Regions from separate parts of the Cellvibrio zantedeschiae genome, predicted to be linked through region 1. Evidence: predicted binding sites of a transcription regulator. Region 1 holds the regulator's gene; the other holds the start of a gene.

Region 1 (8,753 bases):
TCTTGCGCATTCGCTACAAAAAACCTGATGCAGACAAAAGCATTTTGCTGGAAGAACCATTGCTCATTAGCAACAACAAAACCAGCCTCGATAAAAGCAGCGAAGATTTTCGCTTCGCAGTCAGCGTCGCCGGTTTTGGCCAGCTGTTAAAAGACAACAGCTACATGAACAACTACGGTTTTGATCAAGTTATCGCACTGGCAAAATCTGGTGAAGGCAGTGATGAAGGTTGCTACCGCGCTGAATTTATTCGCTTGATAAAAACAGCAAAAGAATTATCCACACAAACGCCAGCAAAAAAGGCAGAATGACCTTTTGCTTCCATAACTGATTTTTAAAGTAAGGATATTTATGAGTTTGTTGATTCGTTTTTCGTTGGCAACATTGTGTTTGTGTGCAGCAATGCAAACGTCCGCGCGTGAAATTGCACTGACGTTTGACGATGCGCCCTTGGGGGACAGCGCACTCATGACGGGCGCGGAACGCACCAACAAGCTCATAAAATTTTTGCAGGATGCCAAGGTTCCCGATGCACTTTTTTTCGTCACAACCAACAATATTACCGAGCAAAACAAAAACCGCCTTCATCAATACACGCAAGCGGGTTTTCATCTCGCCAATCACAGCCACAGCCATTCGTCGGCAGCCAAATTGGGCGTGAATGATTATTTGAGTGATGCCTACAAAGCACATCTCATTCTCAAAGATTTTGATAATCGCCTGCCTTTTCATCGTTTTCCCTATTTGAATTACGGTGCGGATGCTAGCGCGGTTGAAAAGTTGCAAGCCGGTTTGGGCGAATTGGGTTACAAGGATGGCTATGTGACCGTGGATAATTTTGATTGGGCGATCAGCGGAATTTTGGCCAAGGCTGCGGAAGAAAAGAAAACTATCGACTACAAAAAAGCCAGCGCGCTTTATGTAGACACTCTGGAGCAATCAATTGAGTTTTACGATGCTATCGCCCAAAAAACCTTAAAGCGCTCCCCACGACATGTACTTTTACTTCATGAAAATGATGCTGCCACACTTTTCTTACCTGATTTAATTGCGCGTTTGCGCAGCAAAGGTTGGAAAATTATTTCTCCGCAAGATGCGTACAAAGACCCCATCGCCAAACAAAAGGTTTTTCACAAACAGGGTAGGGTTGCAGGCATCGCAGCGAATAAAGGAGTTCCCGAAACTGATTTGCGCCATGAATCAGAAAATATGGAATATTTAGAAGCTTTGTTTAAAGCGCGGAAAGTGTTTGAGTAATTTGTTGAAAACCGTATCGCTCACACTGAGTTAATCGAAGATTTAAATTTCGACAAATTCAGTGTGCGCGGAAATAGCAATTCTCTTAAGGCTTTTTGTTCGTCAAATTATCTTTAAACCAAGCCACCAATTCATCCTGCATTTCTTTGCGATGATTTCCAATCGAATGGTTATCGCCTTCATAAATAACAAGCTTGTGCGGATGCTTAAGCTCGGTAAGTTTTTTATCCATTGCTTTTGCGTTGGCTACATCAACCCGCTCGTCGTTACCACCGTGCAACAACAAAATGTGTGTGGATTTGGGAATTTTATCTGCCCATAAAAGCGCCGAGCGCTCTGCTAAAGCCTGTTCTTTTTGGATGGCATAGTTAGGAATTCGGTCTTTGTAGACATTTTCCATTTCTGCCCGAAATTTTAATTCCGCCGCGAGATCAACCACTCCACCAGCCACGGCTATGGCCGAAATTTTAGGTGATTGTTTGGCCGCCATATAGGTCATCATGCTGCCACGGCTAAAACCATACATGCCGATTTTCTTGCTATCTACCTGCGGGAATGCACCTGCCAACTCCACCAGTTTGAGTACATCGCTCAGGTCTTTACCGCCAAACTCATCCTCACCTGAATTGGGAATGCCTTTGATAAACCCACGGTATTGGCTGCCAATCACTACAAACCCCTGCTCAGCCATGGGGAAGAAATTCATCATAATGTAGCCAAATACCGAAGCGCCGAAATCGCCATTGCCGCCACGGTTAAAAATCAGCAGGGGTAGTTTGGGTTGTTTAGCAGAGGCCTTGTCCTGTGTTGCGACAGGTTTGGGTGCAACATAAAAGCCGCGAACCAAAATGCCATCCACCAAATAATCAAAGTTTTCACATACTACGGCGCTTTGATAATGCTCAAACATCTTGCGCAAACCCTCTTCCACCTGTTTGTTTTCAGGTTTAGCCATGCGCTCGGCGGCGCCGGGTTTATGTTGGGCGAGGAACGCTCGCCAGCTATCAAAGCTTGCAAAAGGCCCGCTAAAGCAGGAGTTCACATTGAGGAAGTTTTTATCGGTGAGTTCGATCGCAGAGGCAGGCAGGGCGAAGCAATAGCAAGCAAGGCAAAATGTCAGTAGTTTTTTCATATCCAGATGTTCCTTGTTATTTAAAGTCAGGTTTTGCCGATTCCAGTGGCTTTTCATTGTTATAACCGCATAGCCGAATTCATCTTAGCATCATTTTTAAACGAGACTTCATCAGCTCAAAAAAGGAACCTCGGCCGCTCAAGCCGGTATTTTCGGCAAATTTATGAAAGAAATGTGGCGCTTATCGACAAAATAAGTGCAAGTGTCACGAATGTGTAACAAACTCTTTATTAAATAGACTGCAACAATAGTTTCACAAACCAGTGAGTCTTTCAGAGCAGAACCTTATGTCAGGACGTAAAATTTTAATTGTCGATGATGAATCCGCTATTCGCGATATGTTGCGTGTAGCCTTGGAAATGGCTGAGTACGATTGTATTGAAGCCAGCAATGCGCAGGATGCCCATGCACTGATTGTGGATGAAAAGCCTGATTTGATTTTGCTCGACTGGATGATGCCCGGCACCAGCGGTATTGAACTGGCGCGCCGTTTAAAGCGCGATGAAGTGACTGCTGACATCCCGATTATCATGCTCACCGCGAAGGGTGAAGAAGACAACAAAATCCAGGGCTTGGAAGTCGGTGCCGATGATTACATCACCAAGCCGTTCTCTCCCCGTGAATTGGTTGCGCGCTTAAAAGCCGTATTGCGCCGCGCTGACCCTAAAATTTCTGGCCAACCGATTATCGTGCAAGGTCTGTGTTTAGATCCTTCCAGCCACCGCGTTACCATCCATGACCAATCACTGGATATGGGCCCGACTGAATATCGCCTGTTGGAATTTTTCCTCACTCACCAAGAGCGCGCTTATACCCGTGGCCAGTTGCTGGATCACGTTTGGGGAGGCAATGTCTATGTGGAAGAGCGTACCGTAGACGTACATATCCGTCGCTTGCGCAAAGCCCTGAGTATTGATGGCCACGAAGATCTGGTGCAGACCGTGCGCGGCACCGGCTACAGGTTCTCGACTAAAATAGAAGCTTAAGCATAATATGCGACTTCACTAAAGCAGCCCTGGCTGCTTTTTGCTCCACACTCGCGAGGCCAACCTTTTGTTTTTGACCGGTTTTAAAATTGAGCTGCGCCGCCTGCTCATTATTTTTGTAATTTGCGTTGGCTACGGCGTTCTGTTTGGCTTGCAGTGGTGGCTGTTGTTTACCGGCCTGTGCCTCTATCTCGCCTGGCTCTTTTACCAAATGTATCGCCTCAACAAATGGTTGATCAAAGGTACTGATGCGCCCCCGGAGTCGAGCGGTTTGTGGGGTGAAATCTTCGACAACATGTACAACCTGCAACGCCAGCAACAAATCGAGAAAGAAAATCTGCAAGCTGTTATTAAACGCATTCAGGAAATTACGTCTGCCTTAAAAGACGGCATCATCATTTTGGATTGGCGCGGCCATCTGGATTTTTGGAATCCTGCTGCGCAACGCATGATTGGTTTCCGCACTAAAGACCAGGGCTTATCGGTCATCAATTTTATTCGCGATCCTAAATTCGTTCACTACTTTGAAACGGGCGATTACGCGGAGCCTTTGGATTTACCTTCGCCACGCCACCCCAATAAGCAATTGCAAATCCAGATTACGCGCTTCGGGCAACAAGAGCGTTTGATTGTGATTCGCGATATCACGCAAGTGCACAACCTTGAGCAAATGCGTCAGGATTTCGTGGCCAATGTTTCGCACGAATTGCGTACACCGCTTACGGTAATCAATGGTTACATTGAAACCATTTCTGATAACAACAGCATGCCCGCGTGGGATAAACCTTTGCAGCAAATTTTGCAGCAAGGCAAACGCATGTCGCTATTGATTAACGACTTGCTCGTTTTATCAAAATTGGAAACCACCGAGGCAGGGCACAATCAAAAAGAATTGGAGATGGAACCGCTGTTAATTTCCATCAAAAACGAAGCAGAAGCTTTGGGCAATGAAAAGCAACAAACCATTCGTTTGCAATGTGACCAGGCGATTAGCATTCACGCCAACGAAAAAGAAATTCACAGCGCCTTCTCTAACCTTGCGATCAATGCCGTGAAATACACACCAGAAAATGGTGTGATTGATTTGCGTGCATGGAAAGACAATTTACATATCTATTTTTCGGTTACCGATAATGGCCCCGGCATCGATAGTAAACATTTACCACGTTTAACCGAACGCTTTTACCGCGTAGACGCCAGTCGTAACAGTGCCACCGGCGGCACAGGCTTGGGCTTGGCCATTGTTAAACACGTCCTCCTGCGTCATGACGGCGAATTAAAAATCACCAGCGAACTGGGCAAAGGCAGTACTTTTACCTGCGTGTTGCCTTTGCATCACCATTAACACAGACTAGACTCCTTAAAATCCCGGCAGTCAAACATTTTCGTTAGCGCGCATAGTGCAACCTAAATTGCATTTAAAACGTCTAACGAAAATCTATTTGATGACTAGCGATATTTTCTAGCCAATATCCAACTGGGAATACAACGAACACAAGGAGTTTTGATTGTGAAATTTATTCTATTAATCCTTACCCTAAGCGCAGGTCTGCTACTTACCGCCTGCACCGACGCCAAACAAACCCGTTGCATGCCTGTAGTGGTTGCCTATCCAACCTGGTCAGCCAATCAATTGCCACTTGAATCAATTCCCTGGCATAAATTTACCCACATCACATTGACCTTTGCACTACCCAATGCATATGGCAGTTTGCAAACAACTGATGTGGATAAAATTATTGGTCCGATTGTTAAAGCAGCACATGAAAAAAACAAAAAAGTATTTATATCCATTGGCGGAGCGGTTGGATATGGCGATGCATTCCAAAAAATTGCTGCCGATAAAGAGCGCCTAAAATTATTTACACAAAATGTAAAAGCTTATGTAGCTGCAAATCACATCGACGGTGTTGATATAGATTGGGAATATTGGACAAAACAAGCCGCGCACAAACAAGGTGGCAATGATCCAGTTGAAAGCCGTTTGCTCGTAGAATTACTTGCAGCCTTACGCGCAGAGCTTCCCAAAGATATCACACTGACGACAGATATTTTTGCGGGCTATTGGTATGGCGAACAATACTTACCCGAAATTCAAGAGCATGTCGATTATCTTGCATTAATGGCTTACGATTTTACCGGCGCATGGGAATCATCACCCGTAAAACACCACGCCGATTATTCCACGTTTAAAAATAGTATTGATTTTTTTGTAGACAGAGGATTTAAAAAAGAAAAGTTGCTCGTCGGTTTCCCGGCCTACGGTATTGAGTTTATCGGCGGAAAAAATACGCAGATTAATAAAGACTATGCGCACAAACAAATAGTCGAAAAAATCAAACAACAGCAGGGCAATATTAATTCTGGAAAAATTGGCAATCTATATTTCGAAACGCCGGAACTTGTTAAGAAAAAAGCCCAATATATCCTCAACCAACAGCTGGCGGGAACATTCCTGTTTGAATTAACGCAAGATACGCTGGATAATGACACCAGCTTGCTCAGCGCCAGTAATCAAGTAATCTCACCCAATTTTTGCGCAACGCAATAGCTTTGGCAAACTCAGTAATTTCGGTACCTTTTCATGACCAGTACACCGCTCTACGGATTTTCTGACAACTCCTTTAAAGCCGCCGGTGAGGAAGCGGGAATCCGTAAATTGGTAGATGATTTTTATCACTTTATGGATGAGTTACCAGAAGCAGCCGTGATTCGTGCCATGCATAAACAAGACCTCACTGAATCGCGCGATAAGCTCACTTTATTTTTATGCGGTTGGATGGGTGGCCCCAAGCTTTATCACGACAAATACGGCGGCATCAATATTCCGCGTGATCATTCACACCTTGTTGTCACCGAGGCCGAGCGCGATGCCTGGCTGTTATGCATGCAACGCGCAATTGGACAGCAAAACTACACACCGGAATTTGGTGACTATTTATTGACACAATTGCGCATTCCCGCCGAGCGCATCTTTAGTGTCGCCAAAAAACCGCAATAAAAATTTTCCAGCCAGCGCATATCTATTAATTCGTGCAAAACAAACTAGTTTTTTGCACATTGCGACAACTCATTACAGGTTAAAATAAAGCCTTACTGAGCTTTTCTACATATCTTCATGAGTCCATCTCCTATTTATGAATAAATCTCCCTGGCTCATGATTTTGCTGGCAGCTACGGTTGCTATCACGCCTCTTGCAGTGGATATGTATTTACCTGCCATGCCAGTTATTGCGCAGGATTTACAAACTCATATTGGTACTGTGCAGCAATCGCTCAGTATTTTTTTAGCCGCTTACGGCGGTGGAATGCTGTTGTTTGGCCCCTTGGCCGACAAATGGGGGCGCAGGCCTTTAGCTCTTTTCGGTATAGGCGGCTTTGCGCTTGCCAGTCTTTTTTTAACCTTTGCTAATAGTATTGAAAGTTTTTTAATCGGTCGTGCGCTGCAAGCATTTTGCGGTGCGGCAGCAACGGTCATTGTGCCGGGAATTATTCGTCATCTTTATCAAGAGCATACCGCCAAAGGTATGTCCTACATGTCATTGATTATGATGCTCGCGCCTTTGTTGGCACCGAGTATTGGCAGTGGGATTTTATTTTTCAGTAAATGGCATGTGATTTTTCTGGTGATCTTTGCTTACGCAGCCATCCTGCTATTTTTTATTTGGAAATTTTTACCGGAACCACCGCGCTCGAGCACAGCGAATACGATTAGCTTTTTCTCAGGCTATAAAACGGTTTTTTCACGACGGGAAGTTCGCCCGTTAATTACCACTATCGTTTTTTCTTCTTTCAGTTTTTTTTGTTACCTCACGGCAATTCCGTTTGTATATATAAAATATTTTGGCGCTAGCGAACAACTTTTCGGTTTGCTATTTGCGGTGAATATTATTTTGTTGATGACATCCAACTTTATTAATAGCCGCTATGTCACTCGCTATGGATCACCGCATATGGTGCGCATGGCGCTGCGAGCCGCTATAGTTTTTTCATTACTGCTATGCACAGTAAACGTCTTGCAACTTGGCTTGGTATTTACAGTGATAACACTGGCACCCTTAATGGGTTGCCTGACCATGATTAGCACCAATACCGATGCCATGATCTTGCTTAAATTCCCTGATCATTCCGGCACCGCCAGTGCCGTTACCGGTACATTGCGCTACGGTTGCGGTGCCTTGGCCGGCCCTATGCTCGCACTTACCTTTACGGGCACCCCCATTCCGTTTACGTTACTAATGTTCTGCGGAGTTATTGGAATTGGCGCTTGCCAATATTGGATACTTAAATCGCAACGCAACCAAATGCTGGAAAAATGAGGCAGGGTGCTTAAGCCTGAATAAAACCCGTGGATTCTTTTTGAGTAAGTGGCATTATGTCTAACACAGATATACACCGCTGAATCAAAAGGACTCCCATGATAAAAACATCCGGCACATACCATCTTTTAATTCTGGCGTTAGTAGTAAGCGTCAGCGCCTGCAGCACACAAGACAAAAAATCAAAAAAGGATTCGCCTGATGTGCCACAACAAATTGGTGCCGCTGTAACAGCACCTTTAAATGATTTGAACCTGATTCAAACAGCTATTCCCGAAGTATTGCGCAGTGCGCAGAAAAATCCCTACGCAGTACCCTCTAATAACAGTTGCGATAGTATCGGCAAAGAAATCAGTGCACTGAATGAAGTACTGGGTGCCGATTTGGATACACCTGTCATCAAAAAAAGTGAAGGCTTATTAGAGCGCAACCTGGTTTCCGAATCCGTTTCCAGCATTCGCAGAACCACCGAGTCAGTTGTGCCTTTCCGTAATTGGGTGCGCAAATTATCTGGCGCAGAACGTAAATCCAACGCGGTAAAATCAGCGATCACCGCTGGCAGTATTCGCCGCGCATATTTAAAAGGTTATGGGCAAGCGAATAAATGCCCGGCGCCCGCAGCGCCCCAAGTGATTGCAGTACAACATTAATAAGAGCCACCATGAACGAACAGAACAAAGATCCATTACACGGGCTTACACTGGAAAAAATTGTCACTCAGTTGGCTGAGCACTACGGCTGGGAGGAATTGGGAAACCGGATTAATATCCGCTGCTTCAAGTCTGACCCCAGCGTTAAATCCAGTTTGAAATTTTTGCGCAAAACACCTTGGGCAAGAACTAAGGTAGAACAACTTTATCTCAATACTTTTTAACATTTAAATGGCCACATTCTTTTAACCCTCATTGCGGTGATAGTGAAAGCGCCCAAATATATACTGACGAATTGTGGTCATTGTGCTGAAATGAAAAAGCACAGCGTTGTTAACATTACTAAGGACATGGTTTATATAAAAATGCTTCCGACTTTAAACGAAATTGAACAAGCCGCTGAAATTGT
Region 2 (8,753 bases), on a different contig from region 1:
GCCAGTATTTTGAGCCACATTACAACAGCCATAGCGGCCAGGTAATGGCTTATGAAAAAGTAAGCTTGTATGGGCTCACTTTAATTGAAAAGAAATCAGTCATTTATTCGCACATAGATCCAGCCATTTGCCGTGAGGTTTTTATTCGTGCTGCTTTTGTTGAAGGGCAATATGCGGAAAATCCCAAGCGTAAAAATATGCAGCGCAAAGGGGCAGTGAACGATTTCTTTGAGCATCAACAAGCTCTACTAAAGGAATTGGATGATCTGGAAGCAAAATCCCGCCGTCGCGATATTCTAGCGGACGAGCAAGTGATTTTTGAATTCTACAATGAAGTGATTCCAGAACAGATTATTAATCTTGCGGGTTTTGAAAATTGGCGAAAAAAAGCTGAGCAAGAAAATCCCAAGGTTTTATTCATCAGCCGCGAAGCTTTAATGCGGCACGGTGCGCTGGATATTACCCAGGCACAATTTCCCAACGAATTAGAATGGCGCGGCATGGTATTTCCGCTAACTTATCATTTTGAGCCAAGCCACCCTGATGATGGTGTGAGTATTCATGTCCCTATGAGTGTGCTACATCAATTACCAGAGCAGCGTCTTGAATGGTTGGTGCCGGGAATGCTGCGCGATAAATGTATTAATTTGGTAAAGAGTTTACCTAAGTCGTTACGCAAACATTTCGTACCCGTACCAGATGTGGTTGATAAAGCCTTGGCCGCAATGTCGCCCGATAATAAACCCTTAACCGATGCATTGGGTTTGCAATTAAAGCGTCAAACAGGAGTTGATGTTGGTGTAGATGCATGGCTGGAAACGCAAGTGGATAATTATTATCGCTTCAATATTAAAGTGGTGGATGACAAAGGCAAAGTGATTGCCAGTGGTCGAGACTTGTCGCCACTGCGCGAAAAATACCGCGCGCAGGTGCAACAAAATATTCAATCGGCGGCGACGAACATCGAGCGCGATAATATTACCCAGTGGGATTTTGAATCCTTGCCGCAAGCCATTCAATTGCAACGCAATGGGATTGGTATTCGCGCTTATCCTGCATTGGTTGATAAAACGAGTTCTGTTGCCTTGCAAGTTTTGGATAATCCACAACAAGCTTTGGAGTTGACGCAGCGCGGTCTTGCGCGCTTGATGCATCTCCAGCTCAACCAAACTGTAAAATATTTGCAAAAGGAATTATTGAAAGGGCAAGAGATCGCTTTGACACTTGCAGGTATAGGCTCTCGGGATCAAGTCTCTGACGATATTATTCTAGCTGCGATTAAGCAATTAGCATTGCGTGATACCTTGCAATTGCCGCGCACTAAAGCAGAATTTGACGAAAGGTTAACTTCAATCAAAGATAAGTTAGTTGCAGCGGCAGAAGATATTAGCTCGCATTTACTTGCAAGTTTGAAGCTGTTGGTTGATGTAAAGAAAACGATTAAGCAACAAAAAAATGCTTTGGCTCTTGCGTTCGCGCTCAGTGATATTCAGGAACAACTTAAACATTTGTTTTATCCCGGTTTGGTTTATAAAACGCCGGATGAATGGTTGCGCCAGTACTCTCGTTATTTACGTGCAATTCAATTGCGCTTGGAAAAAGCTGCACTTAATCCACAAAAAGATAAATTAACTTTGCTGGAAATCCAACCTTATTGGCAGCGCTTGCAAGAGTATATTGAAAAAGAAGGCGCGTTTGTAATGACGCAGAATGCAGCTCTAATGGAATACCGGTGGTGGATTGAAGAGTTGCGGGTGAGTTTATTTGCGCAGACCTTAAAAACCCAGATTCCTATTTCGCCCAAACGTTTGGATAAGCAGTGGGAATTGGTGCTGGAAAAATAGTTTATTGGTAAGCACTTTTTGCTTTGCTTTGCTTTGCTTTGCTTTTGATTTAAACATCCCATGCAAGCTCCCCGAGCACTGGAAGAAAATGACTGGCAAACGCACAGGAAGTGCGTTTGAGTGACTACGCGGCATGGATGCCGCGTCGGAACGACGGTCATTTTCTGAGGTGCGGAGGATACAGGAGCGAGACGGGTGTCTTTTTTTGCTTACTTTTTTGGACAAGCAAAAAAGTGAGGCCTGCGGCAGGCGTTCGTACTTTAATTTTTATGAATAAATTGATTTTTAGAGAAATTTTGTTTCGCCTGCTGGCGAGTCACTTTTCTTTGTCTCGCCAAAGAAAAGTAACCCAAAGAAAGGCGACCCCAACTCACGCCTGTTTCCTGCGCTTCTCGAAAAATAGCTGTCGTTCCGACGCGACATCCATGTCGCGTAGTCACTCAAGCGCACTTCCTGTGCGCTTGCCACCTATTTTTCTGCGATGCTCGGGGCGTTCAAATGGGGACCCCACTGGTGCCACATTTGAGTTTGGTATTTATCTTTGTTCAGCGGTAAGGATTTTGGTGATCACATTCCCTAAAATCCATTGCTGCAAATATTGCGCTGCTTGCATGGGAACTTGTTCCTCATCAAACCACTCACACAATCCCTCACATACTTCTGCAAAATTCTTTCCTTCCAGAAATGCTTGCAAGGCCCAAGCTTCAGTTTGTTGTAATGGCCGGTAGACAACACGTAAATCATCTCGCCAAATTAACCAGGCATTGGCTTCACTCATTATTTCCGGTTCAACTGTATTTTCTTCATTGATTAACGAACTCCATAATGCGGGAGCATTGCTGTAGAAGTTTAATAGTTGTGCCGATTCGTGAAACTTTAATTGCATTGTCATCCATGCATCCGGGGCGAGCGCTCGTACATCGTCCAGCGTGGAAGTAGGCTCATCGGCTGCATCAAATGCCATGGTTTGAGCCCATTCGAAGGCTGCAATTTCTGCAATTGGGATTTTGGTTTTCCAGATTGTATGAGTGCTTAAAAATTCTGCCAGCTTTTCTCCTAACCAACGCAGCGACGGATGATGCGACGGATATGCTGTAATAAATTCATTGGCGATAGCGAGAAAATCATCTTCGCCAACAAATGCTTCAAGCGCAGTGTAATCATTACGCAGCGCATCAATTAACCGCAACCTGTAGGCGTGATGATAAATTCCCAGGCGTTCTTGTCTTGAGAACGCTGGCGTCTCCAGTGTTAGATCCGCTGCGTGTTGCGTTTTATCGAGCACGAAATCTTGTAGCGCAGATTGCAGTTCTGCCAGGCTTTTTGTTTTCATGAATTATTTGCGCGTGAGTAAGTGGTCAAGCGAAACTTTACCGGGGCCTGCGATTGCCAACCAGAAAAATATCGCGAAGTAAGCCGTTTCGGAAAATCCAAGCAGTGTATCCAGAGAGTCTACATCTTCCCAGAGCGCGCTTTTTATCGCCACAATCATGATTACCCCGAGAATGCCGCCAGAAATTCTCGTAAAGAGCCCCAGGATAATCAATATACCGCATACAAATTCTGCGCCGGAGGTAAATGGCGTGAGTATATGTGGGAAGGGAATTCCCCAGCTGATAAAGTTTTCGGTAATGGCTTCCAGGTTTTGCAGTTTACCCCAGCCGGCGGTAATAAATATTTCGCCTACCACCAAACGAGCCACCAAGGGACCAAGCCACTGAATATAAGCTGCTACGCTTTCTGGCCAACGGAGTGTGATATTGATAAATGAATTCCAGATATTGGTCATGGGGCATCCTTAAACCTTTTAGTTAGTTAACAAATATGTTGATGGTGATTATTTTCAGATAAAACATCTGCATAAATACTGCGAGCCTTTTCCAACTCTTTGAGGAGGGTATTGAGCGGTGGAATATCATCATCGCGCTCAATCATTGTGCTGATATGGCCAAAACGACGGACGCTTTCGGCGTAGAGTTCCCACACCGAATCGATAATTTCATGATCATGTGTGTCAATGCTGTAGTCGCCCTTATTTAAATGTCCAGCTAAATGAATTTGCTGGATGCGCTCGGCAGGAATTGCATCTAAATAAGTTAGCGGATCAAAATTATGATTGTGTGCGCTTACATGAATGTTGTTGATATCGAGAAGGATCAAGCAATCTGCTTCTTTTGCTAAAGCGCTTAAAAATTCCCATTCCGAAATGGTTGAGTGCTGGAAGGTTAAATAGCTCGATACGTTTTCCAATAAAATACGTTGCCCTAAAAATTCTTGTACTTGTGTAATTCTTGCGACTAAATGTTTGAGTGCCTCTTCGGTGTAGGGCAAAGGCATTAGGTCATGGAGGTTAATGCCTTGGGTACCCGTCCAGCACAAATGATCTGAAATCCATTTAGGTTTTACGCGTTGGGCGAGTTTTTTTAATTCCGCCAGGTAGTTATTATTCAGTGGATCAACACTGCCAATCGATAATGAAACACCGTGCATCACAACAGGATAGCGCTCACAAATTTGGTCCAGATAATGGAGCGGTTTACCACCCGCAACCATGTAGTTTTCGCTGAGTATTTCCAACCAATCTACATTGTGATCATGCTCAATAAGGTCGGTGTAATGCTCGCTACGCAAGCCAAGCCCGAAGCCTAGATGAGGTTGTAGTTGCGAGTGAGTTGCCATGGAATTGCCTGAAAATATTTATCGATTAACTTTAATAAAGGCTGCGTAGTAACAACACTTACGCAGCCCTTGCGAAGATCACAACAAATTATTTCATTTCTTTGCCGCCTTTAGCGGCGCAATCTTTAGCTGTAGTTTCAGTAAAGCCTTTACCTTTACAAGCGTTTTGGCCTTTACAAGCATTGGTTGCAGTTTTGCAAGCAGAGTGACCTTTACAGGCATTAGCACCGCTGCACTTAACGGTGCCTTCGCTTGCAGCAGGCTTATCGTCTGCGAATGCCATACCAGTTGAGAATAAAGCTGCAGTAGCCAATACGAGAGCAGAAGTAGTCATTGTTTTCATTTCAGTAAATCTCCATTCATTGATATTTAGGTGGTAGTAGGTTGAGGGAATAATACTGAGTTGCCTCAACTCCTATAGTAGATGCAGAGGTAATACGTTTGTTACACGCAATAGAAAATAAAATGTGTCTTCGATAAGTTTTTTGTAAAACTGGCCAAACATGCAGGTTAAGCACTTGTCTGGAAAGCACTCTGGCGGGCAGCCAAGCCCTGCTCACTAAATAATCAATAAATAGGTAAAGAGGTTTTTTGGCTCAATTTGCAATAGAAAGAATTGATGCATATAGCGAAATATTGGCTTTCCTTTATTACTCTTTTGTTGCGAAAATCGCCGCCGCATCTACGCTGTAATACAACTGCAATAAAGTCACAACATAATGCGCGCCAGAACGCTACAAATGCTATGCGTCGCGTCAGTAATTTATGTAATGACCATATCTATTAAAACCTAGGGGACAACCTCATGAAAAAAGCTCTACTTCCTTTAATGATTGCTTCACTTGTACCTGCCGCTGCCTTTGCTGATGTGACTGTTTACGGTAAAGCAAACGTTGCTTTTCAATCTACCGATAAAAATGTAGGTGGCGAATTTACAGAAGTGGTAAGTAACGCTTCACGAATCGGTTTGAAAGGTACTGAATCAATTAATGATGACTTGAAAGTAATTTACCAATTCGAATACCAAACCAAAGTTGATGATGGTTCAAATAGCTTGTCATCAACACCTTCTTGCTCTGCCACTTCAAAATCTACTACTGCTACCCCCACTGCTACCACGACTACTACCACTACCTGTACTATCAGTGGCGGCGGTCAGACCTTCTCCCAACGTAACATTTACGTTGGTTTGAAAGGCTCTGGTGGTACTGCAATGATCGGTATGTTTGATACTCCATTCAAAGTGGCGCAAGAGAAAGTTGACTTGTTCAACGACTACATTGGTGATATCCAGGCTGTGTTGCAAGGCGAGACTCGCGCTAAGAACATCATTCAGTACTCAACACCAACCTTTAGCGATATTACTGTTAACGTAGCTTACGTGAACGCTGAAAAAGATGCCGTAAATGTAGACGATGGTTACTCTGCATCTATCGTGTATAGCACTAAAAATGTGTACCTGGCTTTGGCTAACGACAGCAACGTAACTAACGCCAGCGGTGCAGTTGTTCACACTACAGATACAGATATCCTGCGTGCTGTGGGTCGTTTCAATGTTGGTCCAGTTGTATTGGGCGCAATTTGGGAAACTTACGACAATGGCGTAATCGATGAAGATGGTTTTATGGTTTCTGCACAATGGAATGTGAATGATAAGTGGGCTTTGAAAGCTCAACACGCTGCTTCAGATATGATTCAATTAGGCGGCGAGCAAACCAGCATTGGTGCAGATTACAAATTGTCCAAAGCAGCTAAAGTGTTCGGTTATTACACTCAAATCGAAGACGAGCGTTTGAATGCTACTACCAAGTTAGTGGACAACGCAGCGCGCGCTGACGACAAGTACCTTGCTGTTGGTATCGAACTCAACTTCTAATAATGTTGAAGTTTGGAAAGGGTGCTTCGGCACCCTTTTTTATTTTGCTAGCTTAATGAATGCTTAGGTAAACCGTTACTGGAGTAGGCTATGTTTTTAAAATTGACCCTGATAATTGCTTTGTGTTTTTCATGCGCGAATGTATTTGCAAAAGACCAGAAAGAAGAGTGTGGTCCTGCGGTAGATAATGCAGACCAGCTGGCAGCAGCGAAAGAGTGTGACTATTCCGATACCGGTTTAAATGGTGTCTTACATCGCACCCTCTCAGGTAAAAAGAAATCCAATGCGACAGATGATGTTAATAAAGACGCCCAGATAAATAAGGAACAGAAGCGCGAGACTGAAATTACCAAAGTGGCGGTCGAAGAGAAAATCGCGGACAAAAAGAATATTCTGAAGGCCGACGAATTTAGCTCTCCACAACAACTGCAAACGGCAAAATTCACCTTGTTGGAAACCTTAGCGCTTGAATGCACAAAAGGATTCGTGGTTGAAGGGGAGAGGTACTTGCCCGTCAAAAATAGCAAGGCTTTGAAGCTTGAGTTGATCTACCACTGCTTATAGCGCCAGCTATTGATTGATTACATGGGGCATCAGTTACAATTGTCACTTATGGTATAACACCATGCTTTTATAATGGCCGCACTGGCCATTTTTTGTTTTCACTCCCTACCAGCACATTTCTACAATCTGAATGGGTTGTTGCGGCTAAGGACTTTGGGTAAAGTGGCGCCCCTTTTGTGTTGCCGCCACGCTTCACCTTTCTGTTTGTTCACTCTGCATTCTGGCGAATCAATGAGTACTATGAAAACTTCACTGCTTACTGCCTCCATATTCCTTTCATTGCTGGTTAATTTCGCAATGGCAGCCGATCCTGAAACCCAGGATGGCGCACCTGTTACTGAATCCAAAGCTACCATGGTGAAATCTGCGGTCGATCCCTGGGAAAAATTCAATCGCTCTATGTTTAGTTTTAACCAGGGGGCTGATAAGTATTTCCTAAAACCCCTCGCAAAAACCTACGTGCGTTTGACCCCGGGCTTTTTTCGTCGCGGTGTCGATAATGTTTTATCCAATGTTATGGAAATCCCCAGTGCACTCAACGGATTGCTGCAAGGTAACTTTCGCGGTGCTGGTCATGACACGGGTCGTTTGCTGGTCAATTCAACCTTGGGTTTGGCGGGCATTTTGGACGTCGCACAATACATGAACCTAAAGCCAACCGATCATGAAGACTTTGGCCAAACCTTGGCGGTGTGGGGTGTTAGCGCTGGGCCATATATGGTACTACCTATCCTTGGGCCAAGTAATTTGCGGGATACTGGCGCTGTACCAGTGGATTGGTATACAGATCCCAAAACTTACATCGACCATATTCCTACCAAGAATACCGTGCGAGCGGCCTCTGTGTTGAATACGCGCGCAAACCTTATGCCTTTGGAAAAGGGGATCACTGGCGACAAATATGTGTTCTTTCGTGAGGCTTATTTGCAGCGCCGCAATTTCTTAATCAATAACGGCAAAGTGGAAGATAGCTTTGGTGAGGACGAGGAATCAGAGGACTCGGGTTTTTAATCCGAGTCTGTCGAAGCTCGCATTACTTGATGATTTCAATAATTTCCAGGCCGAGAACATAACCTGAATCGCCATCACTGCTGCAGCGTGCAACTTTGGCCTTGGCGTGTAGTGTTGGATTGTGGCCATGGTCAGAAGATATTTCTACTACCAAATCAGTTCCCGCAGGAATTTGGGTTTTAGTTTCAACCTGCATCCCCCCGCCGCTCAAGTCCCGACATAAACCTTCGATAACACCCTCATCATGAGAGAGCTTGGCGCTTAATGGAGCGCTGATTTTCATGCGGATAAAGTCACGTTTTTCACTAAAGCCTTTATCTATAGAGCTCATATTCTGTCCTCTTATAACTTGTTATCTATCTAGTTATGTATCTGGGCAACGGATGGCAATATTGCTTCTGACTAACACCAATGAGTGTAGCACAGGCAGGAAAAAAGCCAGCTGGCCACCTTGTTATCTCGGAGGTGAATGTGAAATCTTGCGAATCAAATAGCACTTTATATAAGCTTTGTTCAGCTGGGGTAAAACTAAACCGGCTTAGCATAAATACTGCTACGAATTGCTTGCGGGAAGAGTGCTGAAAGAGTAGTGTTGTGCGCCTCTTAAACATGCCCTAAACCATAGCTGAGAAACACCTTAGATGGCGGAGAAACCTAAAAAGCTGCTCATCATTGATGACGACGCACTTGTTCGGCGCAGTATTGCTGTCTATTTAGCCGATAGTGGGTTTGAAGTTTTTGAAGAGGGCGAAGCCAACCATTTATGCGAGGCTATCCAG

What was found. Region 1 encodes PhoB, which activates phosphate uptake and scavenging genes when phosphate is short. Its sites were predicted from a motif close to TGTCATAAANNTGTAACA; they were not measured.
Region 2: a site for PhoB is predicted at 5,212-5,229, ahead of IE104_RS03485 (porin). Genes of this name have one in related genera too.

The regions. Positions count from the first base shown of each region.
Region 1 is NZ_BMYZ01000005.1:53,299-62,051, forward strand. Features, by position in the region: gene IE104_RS18440 (vWA domain-containing protein) at 1-311, shown strand, start outside; gene IE104_RS18445 (polysaccharide deacetylase family protein) at 352-1,257, shown strand; gene IE104_RS18450 (alpha/beta hydrolase family protein) at 1,343-2,389, opposite strand; gene phoB (phosphate regulon transcriptional regulator PhoB) at 2,677-3,375, shown strand; gene phoR (phosphate regulon sensor histidine kinase PhoR) at 3,416-4,720, shown strand; gene IE104_RS18465 (glycosyl hydrolase family 18 protein) at 4,886-5,926, shown strand; gene IE104_RS18470 (group II truncated hemoglobin) at 5,960-6,376, shown strand; gene IE104_RS18475 (Bcr/CflA family efflux MFS transporter) at 6,513-7,694, shown strand; gene IE104_RS18480 (hypothetical protein) at 7,793-8,344, shown strand; gene IE104_RS18485 (VF530 family protein) at 8,356-8,568, shown strand; gene IE104_RS18490 (threonine dehydratase) at 8,659-8,753, shown strand, end outside.
Region 2 is NZ_BMYZ01000001.1:775,104-783,856, forward strand. Features, by position in the region: gene hrpA (ATP-dependent RNA helicase HrpA) at 1-1,844, shown strand, start outside; gene IE104_RS03465 (HvfC/BufC N-terminal domain-containing protein) at 2,380-3,177, opposite strand; gene IE104_RS03470 (DoxX family protein) at 3,181-3,633, opposite strand; gene bufB (MNIO family bufferin maturase) at 3,660-4,523, opposite strand; gene bufA2 (BufA2 family periplasmic bufferin-type metallophore) at 4,612-4,866, opposite strand; gene IE104_RS03485 (porin) at 5,329-6,399, shown strand; gene IE104_RS03490 (hypothetical protein) at 6,490-6,963, shown strand; gene IE104_RS03495 (MlaA family lipoprotein) at 7,195-7,974, shown strand; gene IE104_RS03500 (PilZ domain-containing protein) at 7,997-8,305, opposite strand; gene IE104_RS03505 (PP2C family protein-serine/threonine phosphatase) at 8,616-8,753, shown strand, end outside.